2 regions of the Thalassospira sp. MCCC 1A02491 genome follow, and region 1 is predicted to be linked to the other one. Evidence: riboswitches for the same ligand, from Rfam matches in the RefSeq annotation. Region 1 holds a riboswitch; the other holds the start of a gene.
The links. A riboswitch is a leader RNA that binds a small molecule or an ion and turns the genes downstream of it on or off. The one in region 1 is predicted to bind cobalamin.

Region 2: it holds a riboswitch for cobalamin, as region 1 does, so the genes downstream of both, AUQ42_RS01970 (ABC transporter substrate-binding protein) here and AUQ42_RS11185 (DUF4198 domain-containing protein) in region 1, are expected to answer to the same signal.

What each region holds. Positions count from the first base shown of each region.
Region 1 covers NZ_LPVX01000029.1:311,556-315,242, forward strand. Annotated here, with positions in the region: gene cbiQ (cobalt ECF transporter T component CbiQ) at 1-388, opposite strand, end outside; gene AUQ42_RS11175 (cobalt ABC transporter permease) at 385-1,002, opposite strand; gene cbiM (cobalt transporter CbiM) at 995-1,669, opposite strand; gene AUQ42_RS11185 (DUF4198 domain-containing protein) at 1,687-2,484, opposite strand; cobalamin riboswitch at 2,656-2,849, opposite strand; gene AUQ42_RS11190 (DUF924 family protein) at 2,998-3,543, shown strand; gene AUQ42_RS11195 (glycosyl transferase family protein) at 3,607-3,687, opposite strand, start outside.
Region 2 covers NZ_LPVX01000003.1:109,700-113,386, forward strand. Annotated here, with positions in the region: gene AUQ42_RS01965 (iron ABC transporter permease) at 1-939, opposite strand, end outside; gene AUQ42_RS01970 (ABC transporter substrate-binding protein) at 980-2,005, opposite strand; cobalamin riboswitch at 2,232-2,431, opposite strand; gene AUQ42_RS01975 (glucan biosynthesis protein) at 2,602-3,687, shown strand, end outside.

The DNA.
Region 1 (3,687 bases):
TCATCAAAACAACCGCATTGGCGCGAATGCCGATCAGGACCGCATGTTGCAATCCTTCTTTGCTGGCCTCGGCACCCAGGACGGTAAACATGGCGGTTCCCGGCGTTGTGAATGGCAACATCACCAGCATCACGATGATGAACCCGTCCATTGCTGCCATACGTTTCAGGGTCAGACGCAAAGGCAAATCAGTCATGAACATCGTCGCTATTGCCACAAAAAAGGCAGCAAGCGCGAATTCGATCTGATGCAGGGAAACGGCCATCACCGAAAACAGACAGGCCGCCACCACCCGAACACGCGGATCAAACGATCCGACAAAGGAAGACGGTCGTTGCCCGCCTGCCTGAACGCTTAATGGTTGGTCATGCCCGAAAAGATGGCTCATGATTTGGTTGCTTTGGCTCTCAAACGTCTTGCTGCCAGATAATAGGCAATCCCGAAGAACCCGAATATATAACCAATACCGCCCAGAATCGATTGAAGATCGTTCTTTTCCTTATAGGCGGTAATTTCCCGACGTAATGGCCGCAATTCATCGCGAACGATCGCGGCAATGACTTCTTCCTGTTCCCGGGTAATTGCAGTTTTGGTTGCATTATCCGCGACAACTGCCCCATCAACCGTGATGTTAGCGCTATCATCCGAATAAACTGCGTCAATGCTGCCTGCCCCGGCAATTCCCGTCAGGTCGGCAATATCAAAACTGGCTTCTGCAACATGCCCAGCCCCCAGATCGGCCCGAAAGACAAGGTCAACTTTCCGGCTTGGCGTATAGACAAAGAAACCGTCAGAATCCGTTCTGATTTCATCGATCTTGTTTCCCTGCTGGTCAAAAACTTCAACCAGCGTGTCCGCAGCCATATCGCCATTGGAAAACCCGATCTCCCCTTCGACAGCTGTGCCGCTTGGAAAAACCGATGCAATCACCTTATGGGCCTGGGCGGCCTGCATTCCGAACAGAAGGCCTGCCAGAAACACCCCAGTTGCAAGCTTAGCCATTGTTGGCCTCGTTCACCTGTTCGGCCAGGATCGCGGGGCTTTGTGCGTCATATCGGCTGATCTGGGCATCGGCGATCAGCAAGGCCGGTTTGACCTTCATGATCAGATAAACCGCTGCTGCAGACACCAGACCTTCGACCGCCATGATCGGAATATGGGCAAAGAAAACAAGCTTGGCCGCCGGTACAAACCCTTCCCCGCTCAGACCAAGGGAAATGGCCACGAACAAGGTGGTCAGCGCAATTGAAAGCGCACCGGCACACCCGCCCCAGATTGCCGCAAAGGTTGGATTGCTTCGCGACACCAATCCGCGAAACATGAAACCGGCAATCACCGCAGGAAATGCAATATTGACGGTATTGACCCCCAACACGGTCAAACCGCCAAATCCGAAAAAGATGGCCTGCAACAAAAGCCCGACAAAAAGTGCCGGGAATGCGGTCCAGCCAAGCACAAGCCCGGCCAGACCACTCATGATCAGATGCACGCTCGACGGACCGACCGGCACGTGGATCAGGGAGGCGACGAAGAACGTCGCCGATAACACCCCCGTCGCCGGAATTTTATCGATTGGCAGTTTGCGCAATCCAAGTCCAAGCCCCGCGACTGCAAGCACGCCACCGCCAATCAGCACCTCTGGGGCCAGTGCCCCGTCAACAATATGCATCTATTTTGTCCCCAAGCCTATTGCACATCATAGGCGCGAACCCACAGGACTGCATCCTGTGAAAGCTCTTTTCCCTGAAATTCTTTGTCCGGCCCACTGCCAAGAGCCGCAAAACCCCAAAATCCGGCCTTGGGGATCCCGAACGTGAAATACCCGTTGGCATCGGTAATCGCGACAATCGCCCCACCGGGCATCGGTCCTGCTGTCGGTTCCTTGGGCGCGTTGCGGTCCATATCGGGTTCGGCTGCCATATATTCGATTTCAACCTCGATCCTGGATACCGGTTCACCGTTGCTCAGCACCCGACCGGTAAAGGTCGAACCTGCGACAATGTTGGTCGGCCGGTTTAACGGCAGAATTTCGGTCACAAGTCCCTGTGCCTCCATCCAGTCGGTCGGGATTTCGTTGCGGTTCACATAGGACTTGGTGATCTGCTGAATGAAGATATCTTCGCTTTCTTCGTAATAGGGCTCGGGCACCACCACCATCACGTAATCGCCACTGCGCTTAAGGGTCAAAGTACCGTCATACGCCTTGGCGGTATTCTCCTTCCCTGTGAAGGTCACCTCAGAAAGTGTTGAAGATAAATCAATTTTATCACCGCGATGGATTGCGTAAAACGCCACCGGCTTTTTCATATCCATGACATGTCCGTTTTCGAACGGATGCCAGAATATCAGTTTCACCGGCAGTTCGCCGGGGGCGGTCACATTGACTTCCGGTGTATAGGCCAATTGAAAATGGGCATGCGCACTTTGTGACGCAAACGCGAAACAGGCACTTGCAATCGCAAGCTTGCCAAGAGTTTTAAACATGTAATCGTCTCTTTTCACGAACGATGCGCGTCAGAAAAGTTTCCCGACGCACAGAGTTAGGATCAAGAACGATAGGATGGCTGGAAGCAAGATACCGGTTTCACGACGAGACCGCCTTTTCCCTGCAACCTGACGCTCACCCCGGCGTCCAACAGTTCAGTACCGGACAAGCCGTGTCCGGCAGTCAAAGGCAGGTCTCCTGGCTCGTGGTTTCAAAAGCATTACGCCTTCCCGGTTTGTCACCAGTGGCATAGGTAATGCTCGGACCACTTACAGTTGCGGGGGCAGCCGTGGCATTGTCGTAACGCACCACGTTCCCTTTTAAGCCGATCCAATGGATCAACACCCAAGACGCGTTCATATTCCATGGGCGGCAAACACCTGTCAACTCTTTGCCCGCATCCGAACGGATTATCTTTTCGCGCCATTGCTTGACCTTCGCCCTTCCCCCGGCAAAGATCAGCAGACACATCGCACAATATTGCGATTGGCCTTACATGGGATGGGTTGGAAATGATGGCTCCTGAAACAGTCCTGGACTTCTGGTTCAAGGAACTCGAACAAAAGCAATGGTTTATCAAGGATACTGCACTTGACACCCACATTGCCGAACGATTTTCCGACATTCATGCCGCGGCCCTTGCCGGTGAACTTTTCACATGGCGCAACACCGCATCGGGGCGCCTTGCCGAAATCATCGTTCTGGATCAGTTTTCGCGCAACATGTATCGCGACACGCCGCAATCATTTGCTGCCGATCCGATCGCGCTTGTTCTTGCACAGGAAGCCGTATCCTTGGGCAAGGACAAGGAACTTGGATCACCAGAACAGCGGGCGTTTCTGTATATGCCCTATATGCATTCAGAATCCGAATTGATCCATGAAATTGCCATGACCCTGTTTGATCAGCCCGGGCTTGAACACAATTACGGCTTTGAAATCAAACACAAGAAAATCATCGACCGGTTCGGGCGTTATCCGCATCGCAATGACATTCTTGGCAGGACATCCACGCCAGAAGAAATCGCGTTTCTCAAAGAACCCGGCTCGTCATTCTAGAACGAAAAACGGGACGGCAATCCGTCCCGCTTTCATAAAATCATTCAATGCGAAAACGCGATATCAACCGATATCGCGATCGCGATTATCCCACCATCCCTGCACAAGGGCTTCGGCTTCGTCCATATAATCGGCTTTGCCCGC
Region 2 (3,687 bases), on a different contig from region 1:
AAGGAATATCGCCCCGATCAGGGCCGAAACCGGCAGCAAAAGCCCATGCCGGGTCCCGACAAAGAACCGTGCCGCATGCGGGATGACCAAACCGACAAAACCGATCGAACCGACAAGACTGACCATCACAGCCGTCATGGATGCCGCCACCGCAATCAGAACCACATAAACACGGCGCACCGGCACGCCAAGCGATGCCGCCGATTCCACACCAAAGGTAAAAGCATCAAGTGCGCGCGCATACCAAAGACACACAACCAGCCCGCCAAACGCAACGGGCAGCGCAAGATAGACATCGTCCCAGCGCACACCACTCAGATTGCCAAGCAACCAGAACATGATGCCGCGCGCCTCGTCCGCGGTTGCTGCCTTGGTGACGATAAAGGATGTCAGGGCGTTGAAAAGCTGTGATCCGGCAACCCCGGCCAAAATGATCGCGCCTGCACCACGACCGGCCGGAATGGCCAAAAGCGCGACAAACCCGAATGCCACCAGCGCACCGACAAACGCGCCAAGTGACAGCGAAACCATCCCCGCCCCAAGACCAAGAATGGCAACACTGACCGCGCCGGTAGATGCCCCCGCCGAAATGCCCAGCAAATAGGGATCGGCCAGACTGTTGCGCAAAAGCGCCTGTAACACGGCCCCCGACAACGCAAGTGACGCCCCGCAGGCCGCAGCCACAAGTGCACGCGAAATCCGGTAATTCCAGATGATCCCGGAATCGATTGGATCAATCTCATAGCCCGCCTGCCACAGATGATTGGCAATGGTTTGAAGAACCGTGCCAAGGGGAATGTGTGTTTCCCCCTTGGCAGCAGCGATTGCAACCACAGCGGCAAGCAGGATCAAAGCCGCCACGGCGGCACCGCTTCGCGCAAGATATGCCCGCCCCGCCCGCGATCGTGCGGGGGGCTGAGGGGGTGTTTTTTCAAACATTGAAGTCTCCGGGCATATCGAGCGCCATCGGGTTGGGCAATCAGTTCGAGGCACTCAGGCGTTCGACAGCCTGGGCAAGCGTTTCAATACCGTCAATCAGACGAATTGTCGGGTCCATCGATTGCGCATCCATCACAACGATATTGCCGTTTTTAACCGCTTTCATCTGGCGTGTAACCGGATCGGTTTTCAAAAAGTCCATTTTGACTTCCCAATCATCTGCCGGGAAACGGCGACGGCCCATTTTACCGATCACAATGATATCGGGATTGGCGCGCGCAATGGTTTCCCACCCCACGGTCGGCCATTCTTCGTCGCTGTCGATGATGTTTGTTACGCCAAGTTTTTCCGCGATATAGCCCGCGGCCCCGTTTTTGCCCGCGACGTAGGGATCGCTTTTAATCTCGGCACTGGAAAACCAGAAAACGGTCGAAACATTGCTGTTCCCGCTGGCATTGACCTGTGCCAGGGACCGGGCTTCACGATCTTTCAACCTGGCAATCAGGGCCGCGCCGCGATCCTCGATATCGAAAATCTGCGCAAGGTCGGAAATTTCCCGATAAATCAGGTCCATGGAGAAACGGTCATGGCGCACCCCGTCGCCCCCGCCGGCATTGTCCTTGCCGACACAATCGGCCGGTGCGGTATAGACCGGGATCGAAAGTTCATTGAACTGTTCGGTGGTGCCAACAATGCCCTTGGGACCGACATGCCATTGATACTGGGTGGCGACCAGTTGCGGTTTTTGCGCAACCACGGTTTCAAAGCCCGGATCATTATCAGCCAGACGCGGCACGGACGCATTCACATCCCTGAATTCATCCATGACCGGACCAAACCAGACCCCGGTGCCTTTGACCTTATCGGCCAGCCCCAGCGAATAGAGGATTTCTGTCGTGCTTTGTCCAAGCGACACAACCCGTTCGGGGGCCGCATCAAAGTGCAGCGTGCTGCCGCAATTTTCGATGGCAAGCGGATATTCCGTCGCAGCCGCAAACGGGGCCGAAATCATAAAACCGGCAGCAAACACCCCGACTGCCAGCGCATGTTTATAGTGACTGATCACTTTGACTTCCTTTCAAAGACATACCGGCAAGGGTCGGCAATTACCGGCCACTGCACAGCATATCGCAAATGTTATGTTATAACATAACACACACTTTACTATCGTCAAGGGACTGGCAAAAGTGTCGGGAAATGGCGGAAGATGTCAGGATCGGTATTCAGGCGCATTTACAAAAAACTGCCGGAAACCGCGACATATGCCGACATTCTCCGGGGCACCCCGCCCGGTCCGTCGCATTCATGTCGGCAGGTCTCCTGGCTCGCGGGTCAAAGCACTTTTCCTGGCCTTCCCGGGTTCATCCCAGTGGCATTGGTCAGAAAAACGCTCACCGCCTACAGTTGCGGGGGCAGCTTCGGTTGATGGGCACGCAGCCCAGATCGAATTCCCTTTATCCGATATCCGGATACCGACATCTGACCGTTAGATTAAAGCCCAAACCCGGTCAAGGAAATTGGCAGATGACCAGAGGCATTTACACAGGGGTCCATGCAGAAATTGCAGTCGACACGACCTTGAATTTGCCATGTTTCATCCCGATTACCTCCACACTGTCTGGTATGCTTGCCGACAAATGAAACCATTGGAACATGATGCACATGACGACTTCTGTTGAACGCAGACGCTTTTTGAAATCCATCGCGGCAGCCGGTCTTATCCTGCCGGGAATGTCGATCTATCAGCATGCATTGGCAGAAGTACCAGGGCTTGACCTTGGTGCGGGACAGCCGTTTGATTTTGCCGATCTGATTGCGCGTGCCAAATCGATGGCGCAGGCCGCCTATGAGCCGCCAGTCGCCCCCAACCCGGAAATTGTCGGGCGGATCGATTACGACACCCATGGCAAATTGCATTACAAACGCGACCATTCGCCGTTTTCCGATGGATCAGGCACCTATCCGGTGACGTTTTTCCATCTGGGCATGTATTTCGCCAAGCCCGTGCACATGTATCTTCTGGAAGACGGCACGGCACGCGAAGTCATCTATAAACCCGATTACTTTGACATGCCAGCCGACAGTATTGCCCGCCAGCTGCCCGAAAACAGCGGCTTTGCCGGGTTCCGCCTTCATGAAGAACTGTCGCGTGATGACTGGAAAACCCAGGACTGGGCGGCGTTTCTTGGCGCATCCTATTTCCGCGCCATCGGTGATGAAGGCCAGTATGGCCTGTCCGCGCGCGGGATTGCGGTCAATACCGCCACATCCCAACCCGAAGAATTCCCCGATTTCCGCCAGTTCTTTATCGAACCGGCCAAAAATGCCGAAGACCCGGTCACCATCTATGCGCTGCTTGATGGGCCAAGCATTACGGGCGCATACAAATTCCTGCTCTATCGCGGGCAGGGTGTGACGATGGATATCGAAAAACATCTGTTTGTCCGTCGCGATATCGAACGGCTTGGCATCGCGCCGCTGACCAGCATGTTCTGGTATTCCGAACAGAACAAATCATTCCGGTTTGACTGGCGCCCGGAAGTCCATGACAGCGATGGTCTGGAACTGTGGACCGGCAGTGGCGAACGCATCTGGCGACAGCTGAACAACCCCGAAACCATCCGCGCATCGGCCTTTGCCGATCATAATCCGCGCGGTTTTGGCCTGATGCAGCGTGACCGCGATGTGAAGAACTATCTTGATGGTGTGCGCTATCACCGTCGCCCCAGCCTGTGGGTCGAACCCCAG